Regions from separate parts of the Priestia sp. YIM B13486 genome, predicted to be linked through region 1. Evidence: a T-box and tRNA genes for the amino acid it is inferred to sense, from the RefSeq annotation. Region 1 holds a T-box; the other holds one or more tRNA genes.
What was found. The T-box of region 1 lies ahead of pheS (phenylalanine--tRNA ligase subunit alpha). A T-box ahead of a tRNA ligase gene usually reads a tRNA of that ligase, here a tRNA-Phe.
Positions count from the first base shown of each region.

Region 2: it has a tRNA-Phe gene. The T-box ahead of pheS (phenylalanine--tRNA ligase subunit alpha) is inferred to sense a tRNA for this amino acid. The anticodon was not compared.

Region 1 covers NZ_JBHZOZ010000001.1:672,861-679,223, reverse strand. Annotated here, with positions in the region: gene ACFX4G_RS03445 (M42 family metallopeptidase) at 1-474, shown strand, start outside; gene sspI (small acid-soluble spore protein SspI) at 531-737, opposite strand; gene ACFX4G_RS03435 (TrmH family RNA methyltransferase) at 878-1,642, shown strand; T-box leader at 1,691-1,926, shown strand; gene pheS (phenylalanine--tRNA ligase subunit alpha) at 1,981-3,015, shown strand; gene pheT (phenylalanine--tRNA ligase subunit beta) at 3,029-5,443, shown strand; gene rnhC (ribonuclease HIII) at 5,477-6,363, opposite strand, start outside.
Region 2 covers NZ_JBHZOZ010000005.1:334,936-341,298, reverse strand. Annotated here, with positions in the region: gene dnaB (replicative DNA helicase) at 1-979, shown strand, start outside; gene ACFX4G_RS16385 (adenylosuccinate synthase) at 1,167-2,453, shown strand; tRNA gene ACFX4G_RS16380 (tRNA-Lys) at 2,622-2,694, shown strand; tRNA gene ACFX4G_RS16375 (tRNA-Glu) at 2,710-2,781, shown strand; tRNA gene ACFX4G_RS16370 (tRNA-Asp) at 2,817-2,892, shown strand; tRNA gene ACFX4G_RS16365 (tRNA-Phe) at 2,897-2,969, shown strand; gene yycF (response regulator YycF) at 3,232-3,939, shown strand; gene walK (cell wall metabolism sensor histidine kinase WalK) at 3,946-5,853, shown strand; gene ACFX4G_RS16350 (YycH family regulatory protein) at 5,844-6,363, shown strand, end outside.

The sequences.
Region 1 (6,363 bases):
GTTGTGTATGGTGTAGGAACGGTGCAAGAAGAAGTTGGACTTCGAGGTGCAAAAACATCCGCTAACTTTATTGAACCGGATATTGCATTTGCTGTTGATGTCGGCATCGCTGGAGATACACCTGGTGTTTCTGATAAAGAAGCATCTTCTAAAATGGGAGAGGGTCCGCAAATCATTTTATATGATGCTTCCATGGTTTCTCATAAAGGACTTCGAGATACAGTGGTAGATGTGGCAGATGAATTAAATATTCCATATCAATTTGATGCAATCGCTGGAGGCGGTACGGACTCAGGTTCTATCCATATTTCAGCTAACGGGGTGCCAGCACTTTCAATTACGATCGCAACTCGTTATATCCATTCTCATGCAGCAATGCTTCATCGTGAGGATTATGAAAATGCAGTTAAATTAATTGCGGAAGTAATTAAACGCTTAGACCGAAATACGGTAAACGCAATTACGTATAATTAAAAAAAGCTCATTCTCCTAGGAGAATGAGCTTTTTGCTGTACATAGGACAAGGCTATTTATTTTAAACCGTTTTCAAGCGTTGTCAGAATTTCTTCTTTTTCTGATTCTGGAGACTTTTCCCAAAGCACCTCAAATAAAACACCAAGTCCAGGGAGCATTTTTTCCTCGCCGCTTTGAATAGCGTCAGAAATTGTAGCTTCAAGCTCTTCTTTTGAGTTTCCTGAAACGTTTGCAATAACAGCATTTCGTAAATTAAGATCCATCATTTTCACCTCAGCTATCGTAAAGTTACCAATAGTTTTTGTTTTCTTTGCGATTTCTATGTACAATAAAGTGAAACTTATCTAATGATTATTGAGCAAAATGTAATCGAACTATTTATTTTTATATAGATAAAGGAGTTATGTTTGTGAAACAAATTGATTCAGTTAAAAATCCGCAGGTAAAAGCGTGGAAAAAGCTGCATAATAAAAAAGACCGTGATAAGCAGGGCCTTTTTATGGTAGAAGGCTTTCATTTAGTCGAAGAAGCTATCAAAAATAAGGATTGCGTAAAGGAACTAATTATACGCGAATCAATCGAAGTGCCAGCACAGTGGAACATAGACGGTATTGAAATAACCGTTGTCAACGAAGCAATAATCAAATTATTATCTGACACCGAAACACCTCAAGGAATTATCGCTGTGTGTTTTCAAACGAAGCATGCAGAAATCATTCATACAGCACAGAAAGTATTGCTTTTAGATGCGGTGCAAGATCCAGGTAACCTAGGTACGATTATTCGAACCGCTGATGCTGCCGGAGTGGACGCTATTATCGTTGGAGAGGGCAGCGTGGATGTGTACAACCCCAAAGTCGTTCGTTCAACGCAAGGAGCTATTTTTCATCTTCCAATTGTAAAAAGCGATTTACTCGAAATGATTTCACTGTTAAAAGAAAGAGGAATAGCAGTTTACGGCACGTCCCTACAAAATGGAAAGGTCTACTCATGCGTAAAACCTTCAAACGAATTTGCGCTGATTGTGGGAAATGAAGGAAACGGCGTAAGCGAGAAAGTGCTGGAACAAACGGATCAGAATCTGTACCTTCCCATCTATGGAAAGAGCGAGTCGCTAAATGTTGCCATCGCTTCTGGAATCTTACTTTATTATTTACGCGGAATGTAGTTGCATCGAGAACGTGTTTTCACTATAATAATACAATAGTTACATATGTAAAAAACGATGAAAGAGAGCAGTAGCTTATGTCCGTTTATGCAGGGAGAAAATGCCGCGACTGAAAGCATTTTTATAAATGTAATAAGTGAATTCACCTCTTGAGTTGACACTTAGACCATCTTACATAGATGTAAAGGTGTTCCGGAGATTCCGTTAACTTGAATGAAGTGAACTGTATACGTCTGTGTATATAGTTAACAAGGGTGGTAACGCGACTAATCCTCGTCCCTTTTTTGGGAGGAGGTTTTTTTATTTGTCATTTTTTACGTTAAAAGGAGGAATAAGTGATGAAAGAACGTTTACAAGAACTTCAACAAGAAGCAATTGCAAAAGTCGAAGCAGCAAGTGCTTTAAAAGAATTAAACGACGTACGCGTAGCTTATTTAGGAAAGAAAGGCCCTATCACAGAAGTGCTTCGCGGTATGGGAAAACTTTCAGCTGAAGAGCGTCCTGCAATGGGAGCACTTGCAAATGAAGTGCGTGAAGCTATTGCATCTAAAATTGAAGAAAAACAAACGGCGTTAGAAGCAGCTGAGGTAGAGCGTAAACTTGCTTCAGAAACAATCGACGTAACGCTGCCAGGACGCCCTGTTAAAGCAGGTACGCATCACCCGCTAACAAGCGTGGTTGAAGAAGTAGAAGATTTATTCTTAGGAATGGGCTATGAAGTAGCAGAAGGACCGGAAGTAGAGCAGGACTACTATAATTTCGAAGCGCTGAACTTGCCAAAAGGTCACCCAGCACGTGATATGCAAGATACGTTTTATATTACGGAAGAAACGCTTCTTCGCACGCATACATCAACTGTTCAAGCTCGTGTTATGAACAAGAATGAAGGCAAAGGACCTGTTAAAATTATTTGCCCGGGTAAAGTGTACCGCCGCGATGACGATGATGCTACGCATTCTCATCAATTCATGCAAATTGAAGGTCTTGTAGTAGACGAAAACATTCGTATGAGCGATTTAAAAGGCACGCTTGAAGTATTTGTGAAAAAGATGTTCGGTGCAGACCGTGAAATTCGTCTTCGTCCAAGTTTCTTCCCGTTCACTGAGCCGTCTGTAGAAGTAGACGTATCGTGTGCAAAATGTGGAGGTAAAGGCTGTAATGTATGTAAACAAACAGGCTGGATTGAAATTTTAGGAGCTGGCATGGTTCATCCAAATGTCCTTGAAATGGCTGGATACGATTCAACTAAATATCGTGGTTTTGCTTTTGGAATCGGTGTAGAGCGTATTGCTATGTTAAAACACGGCGTGGATGATATTCGTCATTTCTATACAAATGATGTTCGTTTCTTAGATCAATTTAAACAAGTATAAAGGAGGGGCTACGATGTTTGTATCTTATCGTTGGTTACAAGAGTATGTTGACTTATCAGGCGTAACGGCAGAAGAGTTAGCAGATAAAATCACAAAAAGTGGAATTGAAGTTGAAGGTGTAGAAAACTTAAATAAAGGCATCAGCGGAGTGGTAATTGGTCACGTTGTAGAACGTGAACAGCATCCGAATGCTGATAAATTAAGCCGCTGTCAAGTAGATCTTGGCGGAGGAGAAATCGTTCAAATCGTGTGCGGAGCACCAAACGTGGCACAAGGTCAAAAAGTAGCGGTTGCAAAAGTGGGAGCTGTACTTCCAGGTAACTTTAAAATCAAGCGTGCTAAGCTTCGCGGTGAAGAATCGAACGGTATGATTTGTTCTCTTCAAGAGCTTGGCATTGAAAGCAAGCTTGTGGCAAAAGATTATCAAGAAGGCATCTTCGTGTTCCCAAGCGATGCTGAAGTAGGAGCGGATGCACTAGATGCATTAAACTTAAACGATGAAGTATTAGAACTAGGGCTAACACCAAACCGTTCAGACTGCTTAAGTATGTTAGGCGTAGCACATGAAGTGGCTGCTATTTTACGTCGTGAAGTGAAGTATCCGTCAGTAAACGTGCAAACGTCTGATGAGCAAGCAGCTGATTATATTTCCGTTAAAGTAGAGGCAAAAGAAGACAATCCGCTTTACGTAGCGCGCGTTGTGAAAAACGTAAAAATTGCTCCGTCACCATTATGGATGCAAACGCGTTTAATGGCAGCTGGTATTCGACCTCATAACAACGTTGTTGATATTACCAACTATATTTTGCTTGAATACGGCCAGCCGCTGCATGCTTTTGACTATGATCGTCTTGGTTCAAAAGAAATTGTTGTACGTCACGCGTCAAAAGGCGAAAAGTTTGTAACACTTGATGATCAAGAGCGCGTATTAAAAGGCAATCAGCTTGTCATTACAAACGGCAGTGAGCCGGTAGCTCTTGCAGGTGTAATGGGCGGAGCGAACTCCGAAGTAAAAGACGATACGGTAAATGTTCTCATTGAATCAGCTTACTTCAAAGGCTTAACGGTTCGCCAAGCTTCAAAAGACCACGGTCTTCGCAGTGAGGCAAGCGCTCGTTTTGAAAAAGGAATTGATCCTAACCGTACGCGTGTAGCTGCTGACCGCGCAGCAGAATTAATGGCTGAATACGCTTCAGGTGAAGTGGTAAGCGGTACTGTAGAAGTAGATACACTAACTGTGGAACCTGCTGTTGTAGCTGTGTCACTTGGCCGTATTAACGATGTGCTTGGTACAGAGTTATCAATGGAAGAAGTACAAGACATTATGAACCGTCTTCAATTTGAAAACAAAGTGGAAGACGAAACCATTGTTGTAACAGTGCCAACTCGTAGAGGCGATATTACAATTGAAGAAGATATCGTCGAGGAAGTAGCACGTATGTATGGCTATGACAACCTTCCTACAACGCTTCCTGTAACAGTGGCAACTCCAGGAAAACTAACAGAGTATCAGCTTGGACGCCGTAAAGTTCGCCGTTTCTTAGAAGGTGCGGGACTAGCACAAGCAACAACATATTCGCTAACGAGCGCTGAAAAAGCTACTCAGTTTGCACTAAATGCAACAAGTACGATTGGTCTAGCAATGCCGATGAGTGAAGATCGCAGTATCCTTCGTCAAAGCTTAGTGCCTCATTTGCTAGAAGCAGTGAAGCATAATAATGCTCGCCAGTCGGATTCTATTGCGCTATACGAAACAGGCTCAGTGTTCTTATCTAAAGGTGAAGGAGAATTACCGGATGAGCAGGAGCGCGTAGCAGGTGCAATCACGGGTCTATGGCATGCTCACGGCTGGCAAGGTGAAAAGAAAGTCGTTGATTTCTATGTGATTAAAGGTGTACTAGAAGGGTTATTTGCACAGCTTGGTTTGGAGAAACGAATCTCATATGCTCCTGTTAAAAAAGACGGTATGCACCCTGGACGTACAGCGGCTGTATGGTTAGATGAAAAAGAAATTGGATACGTAGGTCAAGTTCATCCTGTTGCTCAGAAACAGTATGGTCTTCGTGAAACATACGTATTTGAATTACACCTTCAAGAGCTATTAGCTGCAGATGTCGAAGAAGTTCGTTATTCAGCTATTCCAAGATTCCCATCTATTACACGTGATATTGCACTTGTGGTAGATAAAAACGTTCTTGCAGGAGAAGTTCAGCGCGTCATCTATACGACGGGCGGAGAACTTTTAAAAGACGTGACGGTATTTGATCTATATGAAGGCGAGCGTATGGAAGAAGGCAAGAAATCTGTAGCTTTCTCTTTACGATACTTAGATCCTGAACGTACATTAACTGACGAAGAAGTAGCAAAAGCACATGGTGCAGTGTTAGAGGCTGTAGAAAAAGAATTTGGTGCAACGCTTCGTTCATAAGAATAAGAAAAGAGATGTGGATTTCCACATCTCTTATTTTTTAGCTAATTTTAAAGCTTTTTCCGTATTAGCAAAATGAATTTTAGCTAAAGAGTTCAGCGCATTCACGCCATGTTTCTTAATGATTTTAGCAGCGGCAATATCAACTTGTGCGCCAGCTCCACGAGGAATAACCATCCCGGTCTTTTCCGTCAGCAAATCCATTTGTTTTAAAAATGCGTATCTGGCAATAATGGAAGCAGCAGCTACAGATAAATGAACGCTTTCTCCTTTTGTGCTGAAAAAGACATTTTCTTTGATAATTTCTTTTTCCTTTACCAGGTGTTTATAATAGGTGTTTTTTTCGACAAACTGGTCAATTAAAATGGCATCGGGTTTTTCAGGATCCAATTTTTTTAACACGTTGGATAAAGCTTTGTTGTGCAACAGAGCTTTCATTTTACCTTGTGACATGCCTTTTTCTTGAAATGCATTATACTTTTCGTTATGTAAAACAAGCAAACTATAGGGAATAAAAGAAACAAGCTGCTTGGCAATTTCAATAATTTTAGCATCTGTTAACTCTTTTGAATCTCGTACTCCTAATTCTTTTAACAAAGGAAGCTGCTCTTTTTGAACATAGGCAGCAACTACGGTCATAGGACCAAAATAATCTCCTGTCCCTACTTCGTCAGAACCGATGACTGATAGTGAGCTGAAGTTTGATGGGAGGTGTGAGACAGGAGCCTTTTTCGCAGCATCTAAAGAGCCTCCCCACTTAGCCGCTTCTGTTTCAGCTTCTTTTCCTTGAAAAAGTACTTTTCCAGAGCGGTACGCAGTGATAGAACAGCCGGGAGTTTTAGCCGAAAAAATACTTCCCTGCGGCAGTTTGGGCTGCAGATAGGATGTGTAATGAAGCTTCATTTTAGCTATTCTATCAG
Region 2 (6,363 bases), on a different contig from region 1:
ATATGCAAGGGAAGACGAAGTGGAAGTTTTATTAAATGAAGCGGAAAAAAACATTTTAGAAGTAGCACAGCGTAAAAACAGCGGTGTGTTTCAAAATATCAAAGATGTACTTGTACAAACGTACGATGATATCGAAGTTCTTCACAATCGAAAAGGTGACATTACAGGTATCCCAACCGGGTTTAGTGATTTAGATAGAATGACAGCAGGGTTCCAGCGAAATGATTTAATCATTGTAGCGGCCCGACCATCGGTAGGTAAAACGGCTTTTGCCTTAAATATTGCGCAAAACGTTGCAACGAAAACGGATGAGAACGTAGCCATCTTCAGTTTAGAGATGGGGGCTCAGCAGCTTGTTATGAGGATGCTGTGTGCCGAAGGAAATATTGATGCACAAAGGCTGCGTACAGGTTCGCTTACAGCTGATGACTGGGGAAAGCTCACGATGGCAATGGGATCTTTGTCCAATGCAGGGATTTATATTGATGATACACCGGGTATTCGTGTAGGTGAAATCCGTTCTAAGTGCCGTCGCTTGAAACAAGAAGGCGGGCTTGGGATGATTTTAATTGACTACTTACAGCTCATTCAAGGAAATGGACGAAGCGGAGAAAACCGACAGCAGGAAGTATCTGAAATTTCTCGTGCGTTAAAAGCTTTAGCTCGTGAATTAGAAGTTCCTGTTATCGCCTTATCACAGCTTTCCCGTGGAGTAGAGCAAAGACAAGATAAGCGGCCAATGATGTCTGATATCCGTGAATCCGGAAGTATTGAGCAGGATGCCGATATCGTAGCTTTCTTATATCGTGAAGACTATTATGAAAAAGATACAGAAAATCAAAATATTATCGAGATTATTATAGCCAAGCAGCGTAACGGTCCAGTTGGAACCGTACAGCTTGCCTTTGTAAAAGAGTACAATAAATTCGTTAATCTCGAGCGGCGCTTTGATGACGCAGGAGTGCCGCCTGGTGCATAAAACCTCTCAATATGAGAGGTTTTATTTTATTGTTATCGTATTCGTTCCGCAAAATACGATATATTTGTAATAACTTTTGTTAAATCGTTCGGATTTAATTGACTTTAGTGTGATAAATTGATACACTTATCCATGGTTAAATTATGTCGTAGTGAGCTGTTGCTTACTAAGCGGAGGTGCTTAAGATATGTCTTCAGTCGTTGTAGTAGGAACACAATGGGGAGATGAAGGAAAAGGGAAGATTACAGACTTCCTATCAGAAAATGCAGAAGTGATTGCACGTTACCAAGGTGGGAACAATGCAGGTCACACAATTAAGTTTAATGGTGAAACTTATAAGTTACATTTAATTCCTTCAGGTATTTTTTATAATGACAAAACGTGTGTAATTGGAAACGGTATGGTTGTCGATCCAAAAGCGCTTGTTCAAGAATTAAAATACTTACATGATCGCGGTGTAACAACAGAAAACTTACGTATTAGTAACCGAGCTCATGTGATTCTTCCATATCATTTAAAATTAGATGAAGTTGAAGAAGAACGTAAAGGTGAAAATAAGATTGGTACAACGAAAAAAGGTATTGGACCAGCTTATATGGATAAAGCAGCACGTGTTGGTATTCGAATTGCCGATTTACTAGACCGTGAAGTATTTGAAGCAAAATTAACACAAAACTTAGCTGAAAAGAACCGCCTTCTTGAAAAAATGTATGAAGTAGAAGGCTTTACATTAGAAGAAATTTTAGATGAGTACTATGAGTATGGTCAACAAGTTGCAAAATATGTTGTTGATACATCAGTAGTATTAAATGATGCGTTAGACGAAGGACGTCGTGTACTATTTGAAGGCGCACAAGGTGTTATGTTAGATATCGACCAAGGAACATATCCATTTGTTACATCTTCAAACCCAGTAGCGGGTGGAGTAACAATTGGTTCTGGTGTAGGTCCATCTAAAATCAAACACGTTGTAGGTGTATCAAAAGCATATACAACTCGTGTTGGTGACGGTCCTTTCCCAACTGAATTAACAAACGAAATCGGTGATCAAATCCGTGAAGTAGGACGTGAATATGGTACAACAACTGGTCGTCCTCGCCGTGTAGGTTGGTTCGACAGTGTAGTTGTACGTCATGCTCGTCGCGTTAGCGGAATCACAGATTTATCTTTAAACTCAATTGATGTATTAACGGGAATTGAGACATTAAAGATTTGCGTAGCTTACCGTTATAAAGGGGAAGTTATGGAAGAATTCCCTGCTAGCTTAAAAACACTTGCAGAATGCGAACCTGTATATGAAGAGCTTCCAGGTTGGACAGAAGATATTACGGGTGTGAAAACATTAGATGAGTTACCTGATAACGCTCGCCACTACTTAGAGCGCGTGTCTCAATTAACAGGTATTCCTTTATCTATTTTCTCTGTAGGTCCAGATCGTACACAAACAAATGTATTACGTGGTGTATATAGCTAAATAAAAAAGGTTAGCTCCTCGTGAGCTAACCTTTTTTATTTATAATTGGTGCTTTGTTAACAAGATTTTTTAAAAAAGCTCAATAATAAAAAGAAAGTTTTAAAAAAACTATTGCATTCATATGAAATATCATGTTATTATAATAAGCGTCGCTAAGAGATATAACATGAGCCATTAGCTCAGTTGGTAGAGCATCTGACTTTTAATCAGAGGGTCGAAGGTTCGAGTCCTTCATGGCTCACTTTTGTTACAACGTGGCCCGTTGGTCAAGCGGTTAAGACACCGCCCTTTCACGGCGGTAACACGGGTTCGAATCCCGTACGGGTCATTTTTAATATTTTTAATACATAGCATATAGACTGAGGTCCCGTGGTGTAGCGGTTAACATGCCTGCCTGTCACGCAGGAGATCGCGGGTTCGATTCCCGTCGGGACCGCCATTTTGGCTCGGTAGCTCAGTTGGTAGAGCAAAGGACTGAAAATCCTTGTGTCGGCGGTTCGATTCCGTCCCGAGCCATCAAAAAGCATGACTTTATTTAAAGTCATGCTTTTTTCTTTTATTTACATTTAAAAGAAAACGTTATTTGCTTTGTATCTCTTTTGTGGTAATATATTACTTTTGTATTTAGAGATGGTTGAAAATCATATATCTTCATGTATAGTAGAGGATGAACTTGTGACGTTTCAAGGGTTATCAAGTATAATAAAACTACGGTATTCAAACAGTATGAATACTATCTTTTATATTTTGCTTCAACTAATAAAGGAGAACGATGATCATGGATAAACGTATTTTAGTCGTAGATGACGAAAAGCCGATTGCAGATATTTTAAAGTTTAATTTGCAAAAAGAAGGTTACGAAGTATTTTGTGCTTATGATGGCGTAGAAGCACTTGAAAAAGTGGAAGAAGTACAGCCTGAAATGATTTTATTAGATATTATGCTTCCTCAGAAAGATGGAATGGAAGTTTGCCGAGAAGTGCGCAAAAAATATGATATGCCAATTATCATGTTAACAGCAAAAGACTCTGAAATTGACAAAGTTTTAGGTCTAGAATTAGGTGCAGATGATTATGTAACTAAGCCGTTTAGTACGCGTGAATTATTAGCACGTGTAAAAGCTAATTTACGTAGACATCAGCAGGTAGCTGTTCCAACGGAAGAAAGCGAAACGAATGAAATTACGATTGGAGCACTTGTTATTCACCCAGATGCTTATATCGTGTCTAAGCGCGGAGAAACGATTGAACTGACTCACCGTGAATTTGAGCTGCTGCATTATTTAGCGAAGCACATTGGACAAGTCATGACGCGTGAACACTTGCTTCAAACTGTATGGGGTTATGACTATTTTGGTGATGTGCGTACGGTAGATGTAACAGTTCGAAGATTACGTGAAAAAATTGAAGATAATCCAAGCCATCCAATGTGGATTGTAACAAGACGTGGAGTAGGCTATTATTTACGCAGCCCAGAGCAGGAGTAATTTTAGATGAAGAAAGTAAGGCTCCTGCAATCTATTCATTTAAAGTTTGTATTGATTTATGTGCTGCTCATTTTAATTGCGATGCAAATTATTGGGGTCTATTTTGCACGACAATTAGAAAAAGAATTAGTTAACAACTTTCGAACGTCTCTTCAAGAGCGGACAGACTTGCTGACGTATAATATTGGACAAGAAATGGTGAAAAATCGTGATGATGATTCACCCACTCTTGAGGAAGACTTAAAGACTATTTTACGAGATTTTGCTTCAAGACCCAATTTAGCTTCAAATGATATGAATGACATCTCTGAAGTAAGAGTCATTGACCAAAATAGAAGAATCATTGCTACATCGAACTCAAATCCTCAACAGATCATAGGTAAAAAGACTAATGATTTAGCGATTACAAATGCGTTGTTAGCAGGAACAAACTCTGATAATGTATTTGTTGATCAAAGCGGACAGCGAATCAGAGTTATGATACAGCCTATTCGTTTACAGGATAAAGTAGGTGCCAGTCAATCAAATTCAACTAATAAAAATGGAAAAGTTCAGTCTAGCGAAGAAATCTTAGGTGCTATTTACTTAACAGCTTCCATGGAGCCTGTTTACGATCAAATGAGTAATATCAATCAGATCTTTAAAGCAGGGACGGTAATTGCTCTTTTTATTACAGCTATTTTAGGCGTGTTTTTAGCTCAGACGATTACTCGTCCAATGTCTGAAATGAGAAAACAAGCACTTGAGATGGCCAAAGGGAATTTTACGAGAAAAGCTAAGGTATACGGGTATGATGAGATTGGTCAGCTAGCTCTCACATTCAACAACTTAACAAGAAAGCTTCAAGAAGCACAGGCAACTACAGAAGGGGAGCGCCGTAAGCTTAGTTCAGTATTAGCTCATATGACGGACGGCGTTATTGCGACGGATCGAAAGGGAAGAGTAATTTTAATTAATGATCCAGCCGCAGCTATGCTAAATGTTTCACGTGAAACGGTTTTATCTGACCCAGTTGTTTCCCTATTAGATCTTGAAGAAACGCATACGTTTGAAAGCTTGCTCGCTAATCAAGAGTCATTAATTTTGGACTTTAGTACAAAATCGGATCCTTTTATTTTAAGAGCTACCATTTCCGCTATTCAAAAAGAGACCGGTTTTATTAACGGAATTATCATTGTCTTGCATGATATTACAGAGCAGGAGAAAATTGATCAAGATCGCCGAGAATTCGTAGCGAATGTTTCACATGAATTGCGTACGCCGTTAACAACGATGCGCAGTTATTTAGATGCGCTTGCAGAAGGAGCATGGGAAGATAAGGACTTAGCTCCAACATTTTTAAATGTAACGCAAACGGAAACAGAACGAATGATTCGTCTCGTTAACGACTTGCTTCAATTATCTAAGCTAGATAGCCAAGACTACCGATTTAGTCGTGACCCAATCAATTTTGTGAAGTTTTATCATTACATCATTGATCGCTTTGAAATGACAATTGAACAAGGTATTTCGTTCGTGCGCGACTTGCCAAATGAAGCAATCTATGTCGCTATCGATCAAGATAAAATTACACAAGTATTAGATAACATTATTTCCAATGCAATAAAATATTCACCTGAAGGCGGAACCATTACATTTTCAATTGCTCAGCATACGCATGAAATTGTTGTGAGCATTAAAGACCAAGGTATGGGAATTCCAAAATCAAATTTAGCTAAAATTTTCGAACGCTTCTATCGTGTAGACAAAGCACGAACGCGTAAATTAGGCGGAACAGGATTAGGGCTTGCTATTGCCAAGGAAATTATTGAAGCACATGATGGACGTATTTGGGCAGATAGTCAGGAAGGAAAAGGAACAACGATTTACTTTACTCTTCCTATTGAAAGTGAGAATGATGACGAATGGGAATGAGGTATGAACATATCAAAACGGCCATCTTAGTTGTTCTCGTCGCTTCCAGTTTAATTATGACGTATCATATATGGACGTATCAGCCTTCTTATAAGGTCATTTCAAAAAATCAACATTTGCAGGAAGTTGAAGTCAGTTCAAAAAGTAAAATAGAAGATCATATTCTTCCAACAGAAGTTCTCTATCATCGAAACGATAATCACTACATGTCTCACGACGAAGATGATGTAAACAAATGGGTAAATGAAATGAAAAAGTGGAAATTTTCGAATGTGACGGACGTTTCGGATGCTATTTCTCCTGATGGATTTTTAAATTATGTCCATGGAAGTAATTCTATTGAAGTGTTGTATCCAGACGCGCTGCCTTTGAAAACATTTCAACAGCTTTTTTCATTTTCTCAAACGTCTTTGCCTAATCAAACATTTGACCGTGTACTCATTAAAATTAAGCGTACACCTTCCTTTTTCGTGAGTGTGTATCTTGTGAATTATGAGCAAAAAAAGATTT